DNA from 3 places in the Polaromonas sp. P4_H1 genome. Region 3 is predicted to be linked to each of the others. Evidence: predicted binding sites of a transcription regulator. Region 3 holds the regulator's gene; each other region holds the start of a gene.
What was found. Region 3 encodes sigma-54, which starts transcription at its own class of promoters, with help from an activator protein. Its sites were predicted from a motif close to TGGCANGNAANCTGCTTT; they were not measured.
Positions count from the first base shown of each region.

Region 1: a site for sigma-54 is predicted at 4,289-4,306, ahead of hydA (dihydropyrimidinase). Genes of this name have one in related genera too.
Region 2: a site for sigma-54 is predicted at 5,253-5,270, ahead of glnA (type I glutamate--ammonia ligase). Genes of this name have one in related genera too.

Region 1 covers NZ_JBFUKG010000010.1:112,064-119,227, reverse strand. The annotation lists gene AC1DS5_RS14505 (TRAP transporter large permease) at 1-232, opposite strand, end outside; gene AC1DS5_RS14500 (TRAP transporter small permease) at 229-759, opposite strand; gene AC1DS5_RS14495 (TRAP transporter substrate-binding protein) at 786-1,796, opposite strand; gene AC1DS5_RS14490 (aspartate/glutamate racemase family protein) at 1,842-2,588, opposite strand; gene hydA (dihydropyrimidinase) at 2,585-4,021, opposite strand; gene AC1DS5_RS14480 (maleate cis-trans isomerase family protein) at 4,330-5,055, shown strand; gene AC1DS5_RS14475 (GntR family transcriptional regulator) at 5,124-5,825, shown strand; gene AC1DS5_RS14470 (pyridoxal-phosphate-dependent aminotransferase family protein) at 6,095-7,164, shown strand, end outside.
Region 2 covers NZ_JBFUKG010000009.1:136,359-143,522, reverse strand. The annotation lists gene AC1DS5_RS13450 (ATP-binding protein) at 1-193, shown strand, start outside; gene ntrC (nitrogen regulation protein NR(I)) at 385-1,881, opposite strand; gene glnL (nitrogen regulation protein NR(II)) at 1,951-3,051, opposite strand; gene AC1DS5_RS13435 (hypothetical protein) at 3,081-3,593, opposite strand; gene glnA (type I glutamate--ammonia ligase) at 3,786-5,201, opposite strand; gene AC1DS5_RS13425 (competence/damage-inducible protein A) at 5,423-6,247, opposite strand; gene AC1DS5_RS13420 (EI24 domain-containing protein) at 6,282-7,164, opposite strand, start outside.
Region 3 covers NZ_JBFUKG010000001.1:49,070-56,233, forward strand. The annotation lists gene AC1DS5_RS00240 (THUMP domain-containing class I SAM-dependent RNA methyltransferase) at 1-647, opposite strand, end outside; gene AC1DS5_RS00245 (RNA polymerase factor sigma-54) at 786-2,336, opposite strand; gene lptB (LPS export ABC transporter ATP-binding protein) at 2,478-3,314, opposite strand; gene lptA (lipopolysaccharide transport periplasmic protein LptA) at 3,329-3,940, opposite strand; gene AC1DS5_RS00260 (thiol:disulfide interchange protein DsbA/DsbL) at 4,103-4,765, opposite strand; gene AC1DS5_RS00265 (SPOR domain-containing protein) at 4,912-5,550, opposite strand; gene argS (arginine--tRNA ligase) at 5,632-7,164, opposite strand, start outside.

The DNA of each region.
Region 1 (7,164 bases), on a different contig from region 3:
CGATCAGGCGCTCGACGATGCCGGCCTTGATCATCAGCTCACCGGCCAGCATGAAGAAGGGGATGGACATCAGCGGAAAGGAATTGACGGCGTGCATCATGCGCTGCGGCACCATCGAAAAATCCACCCCGCTGTACCAGAGGGCGCCGAGCGCGGCCACGCCCATGGCAAAGGCGATCGGCAGCCCGAGCAGGGCCAGCAGCATGAAGGCAATGACGACGGCGAGGCTCATTCGGCACTCCCCAGCGCCTGCACTGGCGCGCCCACGATGACGATGCGCATCAGGTGCAACCCGCTCAGCAGCGCGCCCAGGCCGACCGGCACAATGAACCAGCCGACGCTCCAGTCGACCGTGGCCATCAGTTCATCCCATTGCTCGCGCGCAACACGGAAGGCCGCCCAGGCAATTGCAAACATCATGGCGGCGCACAGCGCTGCGCCGGCCCGCTTGAGCACGCTGCGCCAGCTGGCCGGCAGCTTGTCGACCATGATGTCTATGCCAATATGCGCGCCCTGGCGCACGCCCAGCGGGATGGCAAGAAAGATGGACCAGACAAAAGCCAGGCGTCCGATCTCGTCGGCCCAGTCAATCGAGCGGTTGAAGCCGTAGCGCAGCGCGACCTGTGCGGATACGACCCCCACCATCACCGCTACCGTGGCGAGCAGCACGCCCGTGATGAACCGGTTCATCCCGTCAAGTGCGCGCCCGGTCCAGCCCGCAGGCACGGCCGGTTCCAGCGCGATTGTTTCCGTTGTCATGGCGGTCTCCCTGCGTGCCGTTCGGGTCAGCGCCGGGCGGCTTCAGCCAGCACCTGGTTCACCAGGTCAGCGCCGGCACGCTTCTTCACGTCCTCGATGACCGGGGCCGTCGCGCGGCGCATTTCCTCCAGCGCGGCGGGCGTGATTTCGGTGTAGGTCATCTTGCCCTTCAGTTCGGCCAGCCGCTTTGCCTCTTCCTCGGCGGCCAGCTTGCGCTGAAAGGCAATCGTGGCGGTCATGCCCTCGCGTATGGCCTTCTGGTACTCGGGCTTGAGCTGCTCGAAGGCTTTCTTGCTCGCAACCACGGCAATGAGGTCGAAGAAATGCCCGCTGTTGGACAGCTGCTTTTGCACCTCGCTGTAGCGCGCAGCCGAGATCACCGTGTATGGGTTCTCCTGCGCGTCGACGACGCGCTGCTCCAGTGCGGAGTACAGCTCCTTGACGTCCATGGCCACCGGGTTGGCGCCGAGCGCCCTGAAGGTCGCCAGGTGGGTCTCGTTGGGCTGCAGGCGGATCTTCAGGCCCTTCAGGTCGGCCATGCTTTTGATCGGCCCCCGGCTGTTCGTGACGTTGCGCATGCCCAGCTCCATCCAGCCCAGCGAGACAAAGCCCTTGTCGCCCAGCTTCTTGTCGATGGCATCGCCGACCGGACCGTCAATCACCCTGAAGGCGCTCTGCCGGTTGGGGAACACGAAGGGCAGGCTGACCGCTTCGAGTTCGGGTGCGATGCGCGACAGGAAGGCCGCGCCGACCCAGGTCAGCGCCAGCGTGCCAGAGCGCACGGCGTCCACATTCTCCTTGGCGCCACCCAGCTGCATGGCGGGAAACACATCGACCTGCAGCTGGTTGTGGGTCAGGCGGGCAACCTCCTTTTTGAACACCTGCTCGACCGCCACGCTGCTCGGGTGCTCCGACGCAAAGTTGCCGGCAATCTGCAGCTTCTGCTGTGCCGCGACGGGCAGCATGGCAGTGGCCAGCGTCAGCGCCGCAGCGGCGGCCAAGCGGGTGATCAGGGGCAGGCGGGAGGGCTGTTTCATGATGATCTTTTGGGAGTGGAGGAATGACGGAAAGGGTGGAAAGAATCAGCTGGTCCGGTCGAGCAGCTTGGCGATGGCGGGAGGCAAGCCGCGATTCGGCTTGACGGGCGGCGGGGAGAAACTGCCGCGCTGCGCGGTGCCGGGCTGCAGGGCGGCCAGGGTTTCGGCGTGGCGTACCGCGCTGGAGACGCCATCGACCACGGGCACCGGCAGCTGGCCCTTGAGCGCGCGTGCCAGCCCCGCCAGGGGAGCGCCGGCCAGCACAATGACATCGGCCCCATCCTCATCGACCGCGCGTTCGGCCAGCGCTTTCAGCGCCTGGGCGTGCTCGTCCTGCACCTGGCCGATGCTGGCCAGCGGCCGGTCCAGCGCCCGGATGCTGGCCAGCCGGGAGCCCAGGCCATAGGACTGCACCACCTCGCGGTACCACGCCTGGATGCGCTGAGAGATGGCAATGATGGAGATGCGGTTGCCGAGCAGGCAGGCACTGGCCAGCGCGGCTTCGGTGAGCCCGGTCACCGGCACCGGCAGGGCTTCGCGCAGGCCGGTGAGCCCCGGGTCGCCGAAGGCTGCGACCACCACCGCGTCGAAACGCGCATGGTGCTCGGCGGCGAGCTGGGCCGCCGCGTAGGCGCCGATCAGCGCTTCGAAGCGCGTTTCGATATAGGCCACACCGAAGGGCGCGGTCAGCACCTCGATCTCGGTGCCTGCCGAAGCGCTGCGTTGCGCTTCGCTGCGGATCAGCTCCGACACGCTCTCCGAGATATTGGGGTTGATCAGCAGCAGCTTCATGCCGGCCTCCCGAGGTGGCGCGACGGCATCAGCGAGGGTGCGCCACAGGCCAGGAACTGGCCGCGACCGGCCCGGCCATGGAAGTCTTTTCCGTCCCACACCACCTCGCCGCGCGACAGCGTGAGCCCGGGCCAGGCTTTCAGGGTCCTGCCTTCGTAGGGTGTGTGATCCACCGCGTGGTGCAGCTGCGTGTTGCGCAGCACGAACTCGCGTTCGTCCCAGATCACCAGGTCGGCATCGGCGCCGATGGCGATCGTGCCTTTGCGGGGGTGCAGGCCATAGGCCTTGGCCGGGTTGGTAGCGGTCAGCTCAACGAATTTTTCGAGTGTGATGCGCCCGCCGAGCACGCCTTCGGAGTAGAGCAGCGCCATGCGCGTCTCTATACCGGCCAGGCCGTTCGGGATGTGGCGGAAGCTGACTTCCTCGCCGCCGGGCTTGCGGCCCTCGGTGCCCTCGTAGTTGAACGGCGCATGGTCGGACGAGAACAGGGTGAACAGGCCGTCATTGAGGCCATTCCAGATCACCTCCTGGTTGGCCTTGTCGCGCGGCGGCGGGCTGCAGACACAGCGCGCGCCACGGTAGCTGTCGTCAATCCCCAGGTCCTCGGCGGTCAGGAACAGGTACTGCGGGCAGGTTTCGGCAAACACCTTGAGGCCCTGGGCACGCGCCCAGCGGATCTGCTCAACCGCTTCACGGCCCGACACATGCACGATCAAAATCGGCACGTCCACCAGCTCCGACAGCGCGATCGCCCGGTGCGTCGCTTCCCGCTCGACGAGCATGGGCCGCGCATGGGCATGAAAGCGCGGCGCGGTACGCCCGGCGGCCTCGAGCCGCTTCGTCAGCCATTCGATGCAGTCGGCATTTTCGGCATGCACCATGGCCATGGCGCCATGCTGGCGCGCCACGTCCAGCACGTCGAGAATCTGGCCATCGTCAAGCTTCAGGTCGTCGTAGGTCATGTAGATCTTGAACGAGGTGTAGCCTTCGGCGATCAGCGCCGGCAGTTCCACGTTCAGGACTTCCGGTGTCGGGTCGCTGACGATCAGATGGAAGGCGTAATCGACATGCGCGCGTCCGTCGGCGCGCTGGTGGTAGTCATCCACCGCGGCACGCAGCGATTGGCCTTTTTCCTGCGCCGCGAACGGAATCACGGTGGTGGTCCCGCCGCAGGCCGCAGCACGCGTGCCAGTGTCAAAGTTGTCGGCCATGCGTAGGGGCGGCGCCATCGGCTGGTCGAGGTGGCAATGCGCGTCCACGCCTCCGGGGGTGACTACGCGGCCAGCCGCATCGATCTCCTTCTCGCCGCGGCCCAGGCCGGTTCCCAATTGGGCTATCCGCCCGCCAAGCACCCCGATGTCGGCATGGAAGGTGTCGCTGGCCGTCGCAACACGCGCGTTTCGAATCACCAGGTCAAACGGTGCGCTGCTCATACACCCGCCCCATACGCACCAAGCCGGTGAATAAGTGTCGTCTTTAGTGCAAACATGATTGTTGACATGTTTTGCATTAATTTGTTTTGGTGCATTGTCATTTTCAGATCAAGAATAGTGTCGTCATCGCAAATTCCGGGCCCAGCCCATTCGGAGCTTTTCGGCACATGTGCGTAATATCGACGATAATTAAATTGCAGACAGTAGTGTTAACACTAATGTCAACAGTTTTGCGATAAAGTTCACAATCACCAGCAAGGAGGCTTCCATGCCCTATCCTTGCCACAACCTCTTTCAGGAGCCAGCCCATGACCCAGCCCGTTCGCCTCGGCGTATTGACCCCCTCGTCCAATACCGCCCTGGAGCCTCTGACCAGTGCCATAGCGGTAGAAATTCCAGGTGTTAGCGCACACTTCTCACGCTTCAGGGTGACCGAAATCTCGCTGGACGCGCAGGCGCTGGGGCAGTTTGACGACAGCAAAATCCTGGCGGCGGCCGAGCTGCTGGCCGACGCGAAGGTCGATGTGATTGGCTGGAGCGGCACGTCTTCGGGCTGGCTGGGCTTCGAGGCCGACCACCGCCTGTGTGAGCGCATCCGCGAGCGCACCGGCATTCCGGCCACCACGGCCGTATTGGCGCTCAATGAATTGTTGGCGCTGCAGGGTGTGCGCAAGCTGGCGCTGGTGACGCCCTACACCGCGGATGTGCAGCAGCGCATCATGGCCAATTACCGCGCGCTCGGCATCGAGGTGGTGGCGGAACGCCACTTGGGGATCCGCGTCAACCATGACTTCGCCGGTGTCGAGCCGTCGACGCTGCTGGCGTTGATGCGCGAGGTGGCGGCCGATGGCCCGCAGGCCATCACCACCTTCTGCACCAACCTGCGCGCCGCGCCGATGGCGCAGCAGGTAGAAGAAGAGCTGGGCATCCCGCTGCTGGACACCGTGAGCACCACCGTGTGGGGCATGCTGCGCGCTGCCGGCATGCCATCAGCCAACATCACCGGCTGGGGGAGGCTTTTCCAATGCTCGTGAGACCCTCGAGTGAGGATGAGGATGCACTCGATAGAATGCAGTCACCCTCCTCCACCAATCAGACCGACATGACCAGCACGCGCCAGTCCACGAGCCGCCTCGACCGGGAAAACACGATCGATGCGATCTATGAAAGGATCTATGTCGCCATTCTGGAACACCGCCTGCACCCCGGCACCAAGCTGGGCGAGGAGAGGTTGGCCGACATCTTCGGCACCAGCCGGGCGCGCATCCGCGAGGTGCTGGCCCGCCTGGCGCATGAGCAGATCGTGGAACTCTATCCCCAGCGCGGGGCCTACCTGGCCAAGCCCTCGATCGAGCAGGCGCGCGACGTGTTCGAAGCGCGCCGGCTGATCGAGCCGGCCGTGCTCAAGCGCCTGATCGACACCCTCACCCCCGAGAAAGTCGCCCGCCTGCGGCAACACCAGGAGCTGGAACTCGATGCCCGCCGGCGCGAAGACAAGCGCGCGGTGATCAGGTTGTCCGGCGAATTCCATACCCTGACGGCGGAGCTGGCAGGCAACTCGGCGCTGGCCCGCAGCATGCGCGAGCTATGCATGTTGACCTGCCTCATCATCTTCCTGTACGACGCACCCACGGCCAGCAGTTGCCGTGCCGACGAGCACACGGTGATCGTCGACGCGATCGCCAAGCGCGACCGGGTACGCGCCGAAAAACTCATGCTGGATCACCTTCACCACATCGAGCACAGCCTCAAGCTCGACAGCACCGCCGGGGAAGCGGATCTCGAGGCGATTTTCGGCAGCTGAACCAGCACTCTCCAACGCCCACGCCGCCCCGCGTGGCGCTCCATCCCAGCCGCCCGGCAAGGGTCGGCCCTGCTGCGACCTCTGCCTTCAAGCACATTCGCATTCTTTTGAGCGGCCGGGCGCAGCTTCATCAACAAGCTTTATTCTGCAATTTTTGTATTATGCATACAAAAGTTCAGACTACTTAAGCCAATAAGCCCATTCACATAGGGCACGAAGGGTCGTACATTCTCCATAAATTGTATGCAAATTTATTGAAGGAGAACCCGATGAACCTGAATTTCCATCCCGCCGGTCGCCATTTCCTGCAGATCCCAGGCCCCAGCCCCGTGCCGGATCGCCTGCTGCGCGCCATGAGCTACCCCACCATCGACCATCGCGGACCTGAATTCGGCGCCCTCGGGCGCAAGGTGCTATCCGGCATCAAGGACGTTTTCAAGACGCGTCATCCCGTGGTCATCTACCCGGCCTCCGGCACCGGCGCGTGGGAGGCCGCACTGGTCAACACGCTGAGCCCGGGGGACTCCGTGCTCATGTTCGAGACCGGCCACTTCGCCAGCCTCTGGAACAAGATGGCGCTGCGGCTGGGCCTGAAGCCAGAATTCATCGGCCTGCCGGGCACCGAGGGCTGGCGAAACGGCGTGCAGGCCGACATGATCGAGCAGCGGCTCCGCAACGACGCGCAGCATCAAATCAAGGCTGTGTGCGTGGTCCACAACGAGACCTCCACCGGCGTCACCTCCAACATCGCGGCCGTGCGCCGCGCCATTGATGCGGCCAAGCATCCCGCCCTGCTGCTGGTCGACACCATTTCAGGCCTGGCCTCAGCCGACTACCGACATGACGAATGGGGCGTCGACGTCACCATCAGCGGCTCGCAAAAAGGCCTGATGCTGCCGCCGGGCATCAGCTTTAACGCGCTGTCACCCAAGGCGCTGGCCGCCAGCCGCGACGCCAGGCTGCCCAAGGCATTCTGGGCCTGGGACGAGATTGTTGAAATGAATCAGACGGGCTACTGGCCCTACACACCGAATACCAACCTGCTGTATGCCCTGAGCGAGGCGCTGGACATGATCTCGGCCGAGGGACTGCCCCAGGTTTTTGCCCGCCACGAGCGCCTGGGCAAGGCCTGCCGCAATGCCGTAGAGGCCTGGGGGCTGGAAATCCAGTGCGCCGACCCGGCGGTCTACTCCCCGGTGCTGACCGGCGTGATGATGCCCGAGGGCGTGGATGCCGACCGGGTCCGGCAAATCGTTTACCAGCACTTCAACATGTCGCTGGGCGCTGGGCTCGGCAAGGTCAAGGGCCGGATGTTCCGCATCGGCCATCTCGGCGAATG
Region 2 (7,164 bases), on a different contig from region 3:
GCTGGCCCATCTCATCAAAGGCGGTTGCGCCATGGTCGGCGCCCTCGCGCTGGCCAACGTCTGTGAACGTATCGAGCGGGCCAGCCGCGATGGCGACTGGAAGACCATCGTGGTCAGCATGATCGAATTCGAGCAGGAATTGACGGAGCTAAACCGCTACCTGGCCGAGGTTCAGGGATCCGCCACCTCTTGAGTGCCGGCCAGCATACTGGCGGGTCCGTGTCGCACGGCGGCCCTCATCGGACGTGCCATTCCCGCAGCCATCGACCAAGCAGCCCTGCCAATCCGATTGCGATGGAAACTGACGACGGAAACCAGAAACTGGAAAAAACGCACTGGAACCTGGGACAGCACCCCATGGAAACTCATGGAGTGCAGCCGTTCCTACTCCAGGTGCAGCTCCTGGATTTTGCGTGTGATGGTATTGCGGCCAATACCCAGCTTCTGGGCGGCTTCAATCCGGCGCCCGCGCGTATTGAGCAGGGCCGTCTGGATCAGCCTGGACTCAAAACGGCGTGTCAGCACATCCCACACATCGCTGCGACCCGCCGCCAGCAGCGCCAGGGCTTCAGCTTCAAGCCCGCTTTCCCAATTCTGCTCGCCAGCGGGCACCGTGGAAAACTGCGCCGCCGGAACAACAGGCTCGGAACCATGCGTGGTGGGCGGGACGGACGCCAGAGGCGCTTTATCGCCCGCCCCCGGCGCTGGTTCGTGCGGCACGCCCAGCACTTCAGGTGGCAGATCCTTGGCTTCAATGACCTGAGCAGGCGCCATCACGGTGAGCCAGTGGCAGATGTTTTCCAGCTGGCGCACATTGCCGGGAAAACCGAAGTTGCTCAGCTGCTGCAGCGCCGCATCGGAGATACGCTTGGGTTCCACACCCAGCTGCTTGGCGCTTTGCTGCAGAAAATGGCGGGTTAGCATGAACACATCTTCGCGCCGTTCGCGCAACGCGGGCAGACGCAGCCGAATCACGTTCAGGCGATGGAAGAGGTCTTCGCGAAACCCCCCTTCCTTGACGCGCTGTTCAAGGTCCTGGTGCGTGGCGGCAATCACGCGCACATTGGCCTTGACGGCGTTGTGTCCGCCAACGCGGTAAAAGTGACCGTCGCTCAGCACCCTGAGCAGGCGGGTCTGCAAGTCAAAAGGCATGTCGCCGATTTCATCGAGGAACAGCGTACCGCCCTCGGCCTGCTCAAAGCGGCCGCGCCGCATGGTCTGCGCGCCGGTGAAGGCGCCGCGCTCATGACCGAAGAGTTCGCTCTCGAGCAGGTCTTTGGGAATGGCTGCCGTGTTGATGGCCACAAAGGGCCCGTTGGCGCGCGGTGAGTGCTTGTGCAGCGCGCGCGCCACCAGTTCCTTGCCCGACCCCGATTCGCCGGTGATCATCACCGTCACCATGCTCTGGCTCAAGCGGCCAATGGCACGGAACACGTCCTGCATCGCTGGCGCCTGGCCGAGCATTTCCGGCGCGGCCGCCATGCGCTCTTCGGCCACCTCCTCGCGCTGGCTTTCTTCCACAGCACGGCGTATGAGTTCCACCGCCTTTGGGAGGTCAAAGGGTTTGGGCAGGTATTCGAACGCGCCGCCCTGAAAGGCGGAAACAGCGCTATCGAGATCGGAGAACGCCGTCATGATGATGACGGGCAGGCCAGGCAGCTTTTGCTTGACCTTCTCCAGCAGATCCAGCCCCGACCCGCCAGGCATGCGAATGTCGCTCACCAGGACTTGCGGGCCCTCTTCCTCTGTCGCGTTTTCCAGCGCCAGGAGAACTTCACGGGGGTTGGTGAAACTGCGCGTAGGAAGGTCCTCACGAAGCAGGGCCTTCTCCAGAACAAACCGGATGGACTGGTCATCATCAACGATCCAAATCGGTTTCATGTTGTGCAGTCCCTTTCGTGCCATTCGCGTTATCGCGTTTATTTATCAAACCATGGAGGAAGACATACCTCAAGGCAGCGGTATCAGCAGCTTGAAATCTGTCCGGCCCGGCACACTGTCGCACTCAATCAAACCGTGGTGTTGCTGAACAAAGGTTTGCGCCAATGTCAGCCCCAGCCCCGAACCGCCCTCGCGCCCTGATACCAGCGGATAGAAGATACGGTCTTTGATGGAGTCCGGCACGCCCGGTCCATTGTCAATGACATGCAATTCCAGTGCCAAGCGATAGCGCTGCTTGCCGAAAGTTACCTGCCGGGCGATTCGGGTCCTGAAAGTGATCTGCGCATCGCCTGCCACCATGCGCTCTGCGAGCGCCTGAGCCGCGTTGTGGGCGATATTGAGTACCGCCTGGATCAGCTGCTCGCGGTCGCCGCGGAAGCCGGGAATCGAAATGTCATAGTCCCGCGTCACACGCAGCCCCTTGGGAAACTCGGCAAGGATCAGCGAGCGCACACGTTCACACACTTCGTGAATATTCACATCGCCCACCAGATGCGGTCGCCGATGCGGCGCAAGCAGGCGATCGACCAGCGTTTGCAGACGATCCGCCTCATGAATGATGACCTGTGTGTACTCGGTCAGCTCCTTGTCGATTTCCATTTGCAGCAATTGCGCCGCGCCGCGAATGCCGCCGAGCGGATTCTTGATTTCGTGGGCCAGGTTGCGGATCAGTTCCTTGTTGGCCTGCGCCTGGTCAATCAGGCGTTCCTCGCGGTCCTGCTTGGCCTGCTGCTCCAACGGCAGCAACTCCACAATCGCTTCGCCCGGCGTATCGGTTTGCGCCACCACCACATGGACCGGCATCGGCTCGTGGTTCAGGCGCCTGAGCCATGCGTCATAGCGCAGGGCTGCAAACTCATTGCTGCCGGCGCCCTCCAGCGCATTTTGCAGAATCAGCGGTTCGGTAAAACACTCGGGGAGCTGCGAGCCTTCAATGGTGCGGCGTGAGGTGCCCAGCGCGTCTTCGAGCGCTGCGTTGGCGAACACCACCACCCCATTGGTACGCACCACGGCCACGAGCGTGGCCAGCAGATCAAACGATTGAAAGCGCGGGGACGCTGGGACGGGGAGTGAAATAGGGGGTAAATGTGGCTTGTTCAAGCCGTCCATTTTGGCCCATAAGCGGTGGAGATAAACGCTTAATTTGCGGCCGGGAGACGCGAAATCTCGCGCTTGATGCCGGCAATATCGCTCTGGTTGCGGGCGATGCTTTCCTTGAGTTCAGCCACGCGGTCCAGGTAGCGCTGGTAGTTGCGTCCTTCGATGCCCTGCTTTTCCGGTTCGCCGTTGTTGTACTCTTTTTGCTGCTCGGCCAATCGGGCTTCGGCCTTTTTCAGCTCGGACTCCAGAATGGCGCGCGAATCACTGTCGCGCGCACGCTGCTCCGGGCTGCCATCGGTTCGCGGACCGCCTGAAGCCGCCGCCGCAGCAACACGCACAGGCGCCCTGGGCACCGGGTTGCCCTGCACCACAGTGACATTGCCCCCCGACAGCAGCTTGCAATTACGGTTCTGGGCATCCTTGGTGTTGTTGATGTACTCGGGCACGCCACCATTGGCGGCAACGCAACGGTAAACCTGCTGGGCCCATGCGGTATTTCCCGCACCGGCCAGCAGCATGGACAAGAGGGACAGCGATAAAGTGTTTTTCATTCGGAACTCCAGATGCCCGCAAGGGCAAAGGACGGTCTATCAGTATGCTGCAAAGCGGTAAAAACACAAAGTCAGCGCCCCCATTACCCACCAGCCATAAAAAAGGACGGCATTTGCCGTCCTTTTTTGGCCACAAACCGTAAGCAACAGTAAGTGGCCGGGAGTCTGCAGCCCTGATTGCAGGGAGCTGATTTACAGGGAGTAATACATCTCGAACTCGATGGGGTGCGTGGCCATGCGCAGACGCGTCACTTCACCCATCTTCAACTCAATGTAGGCGTCCAGCATGCTGTCGGTGAACACACCGCCCTTGGTCAGGAAGCCGCGATCCGCATTGAGGCAGTCCAGCGCCTGGTCCAGGCTGTGGCAGACGGTTGGCACTTTTGCATCTTCCTCGGGCGGCAGATGGTAGAGGTCCTTGGTCGCGGCTTCGCCCGGGTGGATCTTGTTCTCGACGCCGTCGAGGCCGGCCATCATCAGTGCGGAGAAGCACAGGTAAGGGTTGGCCAGTGGATCGGGGAAGCGCGCTTCAATGCGGCGGCCCTTGGGATTCGCCACATATGGAATGCGGATCGAAGCCGAGCGGTTTTTGGCCGAATAGGCCAGCTTGACCGGTGCTTCGTAGCCGGGAACCAGGCGCTTGTAGCTGTTGGTGCCGGGGTTGGTGATCGCATTCAGGGCACGGGCGTGCTTGATGATGCCGCCGATGTAGTACAGGGCGAAATCGGACAGACCCGCATAGCCGTCGCCGGCAAACAGGTTTTTGCCGTCTTTCCAGATGGACTGGTGAACGTGCATGCCGGAGCCGTTGTCGCCCACGATGGGCTTGGGCATGAAGGTCGCGGTTTTGCCGTAGGCATTGGCCACGTTCTGCACCACGTATTTCAGCATCTGGGTCCAGTCGGCGCGCTGCACCAGCGTGCTGAAGCGGGTGCCGATTTCATTCTGGCCGGCGCCAGCCACTTCGTGGTGGAACACTTCGACCGGAATGCCCAGCGATTCGAGGATCAGGGACATCTCGGCGCGCATGTCCTGCGTGCTGTCGACCGGTGGCACGGGAAAGTAGCCGCCCTTGACGGTGGGACGGTGGCCACGGTTGCCGCCTTCGAGCTTGGCGCCAGAATTCCAGGGGGCTTCGTATTCTTCGATTTTGAAGAAGGTGCCCGACATGTCGGTGTTCCAGCGCACGTCGTCAAAGATGAAAAACTCTGGCTCAGGTCCGAAGTAGGCGGTGTCGCCCAGGCCGGAAGCCTTGAGGTAGGCTTCGGCGCGCTTGGCGATGGAGCGCGGGTCGCGGTCATACGACTTGCCGTCGCTGGGCTCCAGCACGTCGCAGCTCATGAACAGCGTCGTTTCTTCGAAGAACGGGTCAATGTTCGCGGTGTTGGGATCAGGCATCAACTGCATGTCGGAGGCTTCAATGCCCTTCCAGCCGGCAATCGATGAACCGTCAAACGCGTGGCCCGAGGTGAACTTGTCTTCGTCAAAGTGGGAGACAGGCACCGTCACGTGCTGCTCTTTGCCCCGAGTGTCGGTAAAACGGAAGTCAACAAACTTGACTTCGTTTTCCTTGACCATTTTCATGACGTCTGCGACGGTCTTTGCCATCAAAATCTCCTGTTGCTTGGATGGTTGTTAAAAAATTGTCTTCGGATGGTGAATGCACTTTTTGTGCCACAGCGGATGGCTGATCGGTTTTCGCCAAACCCCTGATTGTGCCGTTATCTGGCGCGGATTCTGTCGTTGCGAAGTCAGAATCTCAAAAAGAGGTACGCCGCTTTTGCACCAAGATGGCTCATCACATCAATGCACCATATCGGTGCAATCTCTCAGCGCACCAACTCAGGGCCTAATTTGACCTGGAATTTCTGCAAGCCCGCCAGCAAGGCGGGATAAGCCAGGCTCACCGCCTGCGGCGCGCCCTTGACGCCCAATTCGATGTGGCGGCCGTAATCGGGGTGATCCACGCTGGGCAGACTGAACACTTTCACCCCCACGTGCGCTGCCTCAATAGCGAGCATCAGGGGGGTCAGCGTGGCCTCCATGGAGCCAAACACAATCACCGACTTTTCGATGTAGGCGGATTTCTGATGTAGATGGGGATAGCGCTGGTCGAGCACCCACTCCATCATGGGCCAGGCCATGACCGGGAAGCCCGGAACAAAGTGCACCGCGCCCTCACCGGCCTGGCAGCTAAAACCGGGGATCTTGTTGTAGGGGTTGGGAATGATCTGGGCGCCCACCGGGAACACACCCATATTCAGGCGGTGGATGTTGTCCTCGCGGTCGGGCTCATAGGGCAGCCCCTGCTCTTTCGCCACGTCCTGCATGCGCTCCATGATCAGCGTTTTGGCTTCGGGGTGGAGGGCCAGTTCCACGCCCAGGGCCTTGGCCGCGCATTGCCGGGTGTGGTCGTCCGGTGTGGCGCCAATGCCGCCGCAGGAAAACACCACATCGCCAGACGTACGCGCCGCCGCAAAGGCGCGCGCCAGGGTGGCGGTGATGCGGGCCGGGTCGTCGCCCACGTAGTCGGCGTAGCCAAGCTGCATGCCGCGGGCACCCAGCAGCTCGATGGTTTTGGGCAGGTGCTTGTCGGCACGTTTGCCCGAGAGAATTTCATCGCCAACAATGACGAGTCCAAAGTTTGTGGTCATACAGGGCAGTCGTGAGGTTGCGGCAGGACAGTCATCAAGGCCGGACAGGGGGATTGCCGCCCAGCGAGCCGAAGCTGGGCGCCGGCCCCTCGGAAGCAGTCGGCGCCAATTCGTTCGCGATTGATTTAATAGCCTCCTGCGCGAGCGGATGGGGGGCCAGCGCGTTGTTTTTCTTGCGCAGCTGCTCCAGGGCGGCGAGCGTGTAGTGGGCAAACCAGAGCGACGAAAAAGCAAACACCAGGGTGTATAGCCAGATGGCCACCGGCACGAGGATAGGCGCCATCGCCACGAACATGGCGCCCGAAGCCCAGATCAGGCTGGGCGCGGCACCGAGGTAGCCGCTGAGCACCCCGATGCCCAGCAGCACGGCACGGTTCTCCCGGAAAATCTGGCGCCGCTCCTCACTGCTCGCGTGGTCCACCAGGGCGTCATACGACATGACGCGGTAGGTGAGCCAGCCCCAGATCAGCGGCGGCAGGATCAGGATCAACGGGGGAATCAGCCACAAGGGAATCGACAATACCAGTGCAATCACAGCGAGCAGGGTGGAGCCCAGCGACCAGAACAGGCTGGCAACCAAGGAGCCGCCCCGCTTGCGCTCCAGTTGCGGAAACCGTCGTTCGGCCACCAGGGCCACCATGGCGGGTGTCATGAACATTGCCACAAACAGCAGCGAGGCAATCACAATGACGGGAATGGCCAGGAACAGCAGCAATACAGGCGCCAGCACCACACGAAGGTCGCTCAGCCCCAGCCCTTCCAGCCAGCGGACCATCATGTCCACCAGTTCATAGCTTTCAAGGTTGCTGCGCACCGCGGCCAGCGCGCCTTCCCAGAAAAAGTAGCCCAGGCCGAGTGAGATGACAGCCATGATCACCAGGGGAAGGACCGACAGGGCGATGACCCGGGGATGCAGG
Region 3 (7,164 bases):
ATCTGCGCCGCCTCGATCACGATGGTGCCGGAGCCGCAGCACGGGTCGTACAGCGGCACGCCCTCTTTGCACTGCTGGTCCCAGCCGCTGGCGGCAATCATGGCGGCGGCCAGTGTTTCCTTCAGGGGGGCGTCTCCCTTGTCTTCGCGCCAGCCGCGCTTGAAGAGCGGCTCGCCCGAGGTGTCGATATAGATGGTCGCCGTGTCGGTCGTCAGGTGCACATACACGCGTACGTCGGGCCAACGCGTGTCCACATCGGGGCGCACCTCGTACTTGGCACGGAAGCGGTCGGCAATGGCGTCCTTGACCTTGAGCGCCGCAAAGTTCAGGCTGGTCAGCGGGCTGTGCTGCGCGGTGATCTCGACCTTGAAGGTCTGCTTGGGCGTGAACCAGATTTCCCACGCAACGCTGGCTGCCGCGTTGTAGAGGTCCTGCTCGCTGCGGTACTGGTTGTGCTGCAGCTCGATCAGCACCCGCTGGGCCAGGCGGCTGTGCAGGTTGAGTTGCAGGGCATCACGCCAGGAGCCCTGCAACTGCACGCCGGCGCGCCAGGCCTTGCCTTCGATGCCGGTGATGCGTTTGACCTCGCTGGCCAGCAAGGCCTCGACGCCGGCGGCGCAGGGTAAAAAGAGTTGAAGTTGGTTCATGAATGAAGACTCACGGCTGGCTGGGTGACGGTTCTTTTTCAAGCAGGGGCCGCGGAACCGGCTTTGCCGGGCCGCAGGCGCAGCGGCCCCCTCGGGGGGCAGGGAGCCACACGCAGTGGGCGACCGTGGGGGCTACTTTCAAAGCGACTTTCGCAGGTTGGCAGGCGCGATGCGCAAAGCCTCGCGGTACTTGGCCACGGTGCGGCGCGCGCATTCAATGCCCTGCTCCTTGAGCATTTCGGAAATCTGGTTGTCGCTGAGCGGCTTTTTCAGGCTCTCGGACGAGACAAACTGCTTGATGAGGGCGCGCACCGCCGTGCTGGACGCGTTGCCACCGGTCTCGGTGCCCAGCGCCGAGCCAAAAAAGTACTTGAGCTCGAAGGTGCCGAACGGCGTGCTCATGTACTTGGCCGTGGTGACGCGCGAGATGGTGGACTCGTGCAGGCCCAGTTCGTCGGCAATTTCGCGCAGCACCAGCGGACGCATGGCCAGCTCGCCGTGGGTGAAGAAATTCTTTTGCCGCTCCACAATCGCACTGCTCACGCGCAGGATGGTGTCAAAGCGCTGCTGGATGTTTTTGATGAACCAGCGTGCCTCCTGCAAGCGCTGCTGCAAGGCCTGCCCGTTCTGGCCCTTGTGCTGCTTCAGCGCATTGGCATAGATGTCGTGCACGCGCAGGCGGGGCATGACCTCGCTGTTGAGGGAGACCTTGAAGCCGCGGCCCGACTTGACGACGATCACGTCGGGCACGATGAGGTTGCGCTCGACGTTGACAAACCGCCGCCCGGGCTTGGGATCCAGCCGGCCGATCACGGCGATGGCGCCCCGGATCACGCTTTCCGGAAATCCGCACAGGTAGGACAGGCGCTTCATATCCCGCTTGGCCAGCAGCTCCATGGGCTGCTTGCACATGGCGATCGCTGCGCGGGTCTCGTCGCAGTCCTTGCAGTCGAGCAGTTGCAGGCCGAGACACTCGGCCAGGTTGCGGGCACCGACGCCGGCGGGCTCCATGTGCTGCAGCAGCTTCAGGGCCATGGCAAAGTGCTGTTCCAGCTCTTCCGCCTGCTCAAGGTCGTCGCCCGCCAGACCGGCGGCCAGTGACGCGAGACTGTCTTCGAGGTAGCCGTCGTCATTGAGCGACTCGATCAGGAAATGCAACGCCGCCTGGTCTTCCTCCGACAGGCGCAGGCTGAGCGACTGGCGGTGCAAATGGTCCTGCAGCGACTCATGGCTGCGGGCCAGGTCGGAAGCCTCGGCCTCGCTGTCGTCCGCATTATTGTTTTTGCGGGCCGGCGCGTCGCCGCCCCATTCGCTGTCGTCAGGCGAGGACTCCACCGAGCCGTCGCCCTCCCAGCTTTCCTCCAGCTTGGCCTCGGAACTGACCTCGGGCCCTGTATCTACATCATTTTGGCTTGCAGCTTTTGATTCATCAGGGCTTCCTGCTATTGAATCACCAGCAAACTCAAATTCCCGGCTATCCTGGCTGACCGGTGTGTCGGCATTCTCCAGGCCAAATTCCTCGCGCGGTGCGGCTTCTTCCGACACTTCCAGGAACGGATTTTCATCGAGCATCTGCTCGACTTCCTGGCTCAGCTCAAGGGTGGACAGCTGCAGCAGGCGGATCGACTGCTGCAGTTGCGGCGTCAGCGCCAGGTGCTGCGAGACCCTGAGGGAAAGGCCTTGTTTCATGACATCCCTAAGCGCACGACAAAGCGAGTTGGGATGTATTAACCAAGCGGGGGCCGCGCAACCGGCTTTGCCGGGGCGCAGGCGCCGCCCCCTGCAGGGGGGAGGGAGCTACACGCAGTGAGCGACAACGGGGGGGAGCCATCACATTCTGAAGTGTTCACCGAGATAAACGCGGCGTACATCGGCATTGTTCACAATCTCGGAAGGGGTGCCGGTCGCCAGCACGTGGCCGTCACTGATGATGTAGGCATGGTCGCAAATGCCCAGCGTTTCGCGGACATTGTGGTCGGTGATCAGCACGCCAATGCCGCGCGACTTCAGGAAACCGATGATGCGCTGGATTTCGATCACGGCGATCGGGTCAATGCCGGCAAAAGGCTCGTCGAGCAGGATGAACCGCGGCTGCGTCGCCAGGGCGCGCGCAATCTCGACGCGGCGGCGCTCGCCCCCTGACAGCGCCGGCGCCGGCGAGTCACGCAGATGATCGACCCGCAAATCCTGCAGCAGCGCTTCGAGCCGCTTTTCAAGGTCTGCGCGGCCCAGCGGCTTGCCGCTGGCGTCCAGCTGCAGTTCCAGCACGGCGCGCACATTTTCTTCCACGGTGAGCTTGCGGAAAATCGACGCTTCCTGCGGCAGGTAGCTCAACCCGAGGCGGGCGCGCAGGTGAATCGGCATGTGCTCGACCGACTGGCCGTCGATGGAGATCTCGCCCGCATCGGCACGCACCAGCCCCACGATCATGTAGAACGACGTGGTTTTTCCCGCGCCATTGGGGCCCAGCAGGCCCACCACCTCGCCTTTTTGCACGGACAGCGAGACATCCTGCACCACCTTGCGGCTGCCATAGGATTTCTGCAGCCCCTGGGCCACCAGACGGCTCGGCGGTGCGGTGCTGGCCGCCGGAGTATTGGCTGCCGGGGTATTGACCGACGATGTGTCAGTCACCGCATCCACGGGTTGATTGTCCGTTCTGTCCATTTTTCGGCTTTCCGTCATGGCCCCAGCGTGGTGCCGGGACGCAAACGGAGCGCGGGTCCGGCCGGCGGCTGCGGTGCCGATGCGGCGCCGCGCGGCGACAGCATGGCGCGAATCCGCCCCGTGGGATTGGTGGCCGTGCGGTTTTGCGCGCCCCCATCCACAGTGAACACATCGGTGTTGTTGTCATAAACAATCAGGGAGCCGGTCGTTTCATCGACCAGGGTCGCGCCGTTGTAGCGCCGCACCACGGCCTGCTTGATGAATTTGACGGTGTCGGCACGGCTGTCGTATTCGATCCGCTCGCCTTCCCCTTCGATGTACTCGTCCACGCCATCGCGCTTTTTCCGGTAAAAGGCCAGCTTGCCCGGCGCCGCCACGGCCAGGGCCTGCTGGTAGCCCTGGGGATCCTGGCTGACATCCACCCGTTCGCCCCGGACAATGGTGGTGCCCTTGGTGATCACCACATTGCCGGTGAACACGCTGGTTTGTTTCAGGTCGTCGTAACGCAGGGCATCGGCCTCCGCATTCATCGGCTTGTCGCGGTCAGCCCGCTCGGCCGCGGCGGGAAACACGGCCCCGGCCGCCAGTGCGGCCAGCACGATCAAGGGAAAAATGGGGTGTTTCATAAAGGCACGAATCTTGCTGCTTGTTTTGAGTGATTGTAGCCATGCCAGCTCCGGGAATGGCGGCCAGGGCCAAATTGGGCCCATAAAAAAACCCGCCACGGGTGGGCGGGTTTTCGGGCCAACGCCGGGCGCCGGCGTGTGACTTGCCGACTTGCCGCGCGCTTATTTGGCCTTGCGCGATTGCGCGATCAGGTAATCGGTGACCTGCAGGGCCCTGTCCATGTTCTGGGCCAGCTGGCCAGACGTGTAGTAACGCCCGCCGACGCCCAGGGCCGGCACGCCGTCGACCGCGTAGGTGTCCTGCAACTGGGTGGCCTTGCGCGCCTTGGTGCTGACGGAAAACGAGTTGTACAGCTCGACAAACTTGGCCTTGTTCAGGCCCTGCTTCTCCGCCCAGGCCGCCACCTGATCCGCCGTGTTCAGCGCCTGACGCTCGATATGGATCGCATTGAACACCTTTTTGTGCAGCTCATTGAGCTTGTCCATGGCTTCCAGCACATAAAAAAGACGCTGCTGCGGCTCAAAATCGGGACGAAAGGCTACCGGCACGCGCCTGACGGTCACGTCTTTGGGCGCTTTCTGGATCCAGGCCTCGAGTTGCGGCTCAAAGGCGTTGCAATGCGGGCAGCTGTACCAGAAGAATTCCACCACTTCGACCTGGCCGGCAGGCACGTCGGTGGGAGCGGGTTTGCCCAGCGTCAAATAATCCGTTCCCTCCTTGAAGGCGCGGGCCTGAGCCTGCGCGGCTGTGGGCAGCGCAACGCCTCCCCAAGTGGCGGCGGCTGCCACGGTAGCGGCTGAAAGCGAAAACTCACGTCGTTGCATCAATTTTTCTCCTGGTTTCCTGGTCTGTGGGTCTGTGTGGGGGTATTTTGCAAAGCGGCCACTTACTTATTCAGTGAAAAAAACAAGCCGGCCGGCCGTTTCGTACAGGGGTTGGTACACCCCGGCCCATAAAAGTTCACCACACTCTAGCGCTGCACCCTGACGAGGGCTGTTTCTATCGAGTTGCCGTCCAGCCGCTCCTTGACCTTGTCGGCGTCTTCTTTTCTGTCAAAGGGGCCGACGCGCACGCGGTACACCGTTCGGCCCGACTGTTCGCGCTCACTCACCTTGGCTTGCACGCCCAGCAGCATGAGCTTGGCGCGCTGCTGCTCCGCGTCTTCCGGCGTACGGAATGCGCCAGCCTGGACAAAATAACTGAACGGGTCAACGCCCGAAACGGCGGGCGCGGCGTCCGCCCTGGCCTTGGCGAGATCGCCCAGCGGATCCGCGGAGGTGGCGGGCTTCGCCGGGGGCGCGGGAGCTGCCTTGGGCGCGGTCGCCGTGGCGGGGGCCGGCACAGTGCCCACTTCGCCGGAAGTGCCGGAAGCGCTGGAAGCAGAAGGGAGCGGCTTCACAGGCGTTTTGCCCGCCAGCGGGGCATTCGGGTTCCAGTCCCGGTTCTTTTTGGCTTCCGCGGCGTCGCTGTCGGGATTGCGCGACTGGCTCTTGTTCATGAAAGGCACCGGCACCTTGGTGATGTAGACCGCCACGGCCAGCGCGGCGCCCAGGCCGATCAGCGCGCCAATAACCAGACCCAGCAGGGTTCCGCCTCGTTGTTTTCTCATACCTTGCCCAATTTTCTTGCCTGCCTCTGAATCCCGCTCTGAATTTCGCTTTGAATTCCGCTGTGTGTGCTTCATGGTTGCCTACATTTTGTGGGGCGCACTGACGCCCAGCACCTTGAGGCCATTGTGCAATACCTGCGCCGTCGCGGCGACCAGCGCCAGGCGTGCCAGCTTGACGGCTTCGTCGTCCACCAGAATCCGCTCGACGTCGTAATAGCTGTGGTAGCAGGCGGCCAGCTCGCGCAGGTAAAAGGCCACGTCGTGCGGCGCCAGACCGGCGGCCGCATTGCTGAGCATGTCGGGGTATTTGGCCAGCAGCAGCATCAGGGCCTGGGCCTGCGGGCTGACCAGTGCCGACAGGTCCACGCTTTTCAGCTGGCTCTGATCGCCGCTCTGCGCGGCCCAAGTGCCGAGAATCGAGCATATGCGCGCATGGGCGTATTGCACGTAGTACACCGGGTTTTCATTGTTTTTGGCCAGAGCCAGGTCAATGTCAAAGACGTACTCGGTGTCGGGTTTGCGGCTGAGCAAAAAGAAGCGCACGGCGTCCGCGCTGGTCCATTCGATCAGGTCGCGCAGCGTGACATAGCTGCCGGCGCGCTTGGAGATCTTCACCTCTTCGCCATGGCGCACGACGCGCACCATGGTGTGCAGCACGTAGTCGGGGTAGCCCTGCGGAATGCCGGCGCTGGCGGCCTGCAGCCCGGCGCGCACGCGGGCAATCGTGCCGTGGTGGTCCATGCCCTGAATGTTGATGGCCTTGCTGAAACCGCGCTCCCATTTGGCCAGGTGGTAGGCCACGTCCGGCACAAAGTAGGTGTAGCTGCCGTCGCCCTTTTTCATCACGCGGTCTTTGTCGTCGCCGTAGTCGGTCGACTTGAGCCACAGCGCGCCGTCCTGCTCGTAGGTTTTACCGGCGTCCTTGAGCTTTTGCACCGCGCTGTCGACACGGCCCGAGCTGTACAGGCTGGACTCCAGGTAATAGTTGTCAAACCTGACCGAGAAGGCCCGCAGGTCCAGGTCCTGCTCATGGCGCAGGTATGCCACGGCAAACTGGCGGATCGCGTCCAGGTCTTCGACGTCACCGCTGGCGGTGAACTCCCGATCGTCGGATTTGACGGTCTTTTTGGCCAGAAAGTCATTGGCGATGTCGCCAATGTAGTCACCGTTGTAGGCGGGCTCGGGCCAGCCGGCATCGCCCGGCTTGAGGCCTTTGGCGCGCGCCTGCGTGCTAGTGGCCAGGGTCTGGATCTGCACGCCGGCGTCGTTGTAATAAAACTCGCGCCACACATCCCAGCCCTGCGTGTCAAACAGGTTGCAAATCGCATCGCCCAGCGCCGCCTGGCGGCCGTGGCCCACATGCAGCGGCCCGGTCGGGTTGGCCGAGACGAACTCCACAATCATGCGGTGCGGGCTGTCGGCCAATTGCATGCCGTACTGGTCTGCCCCTTGCAACACTTCCCGCACCACTTGCTGCTTGGCTTCGGGCTTGAGCCGGATATTGAGAAAACCCGGGCCGGCAATTTCGATCGCGTCCACCCAGCGCGCAAACGCGGGCGCCTGGAGCAGCAGCCCGCGCAGGTTTTCCGCCACCTGGCGGGGGTTGAGCTTGAG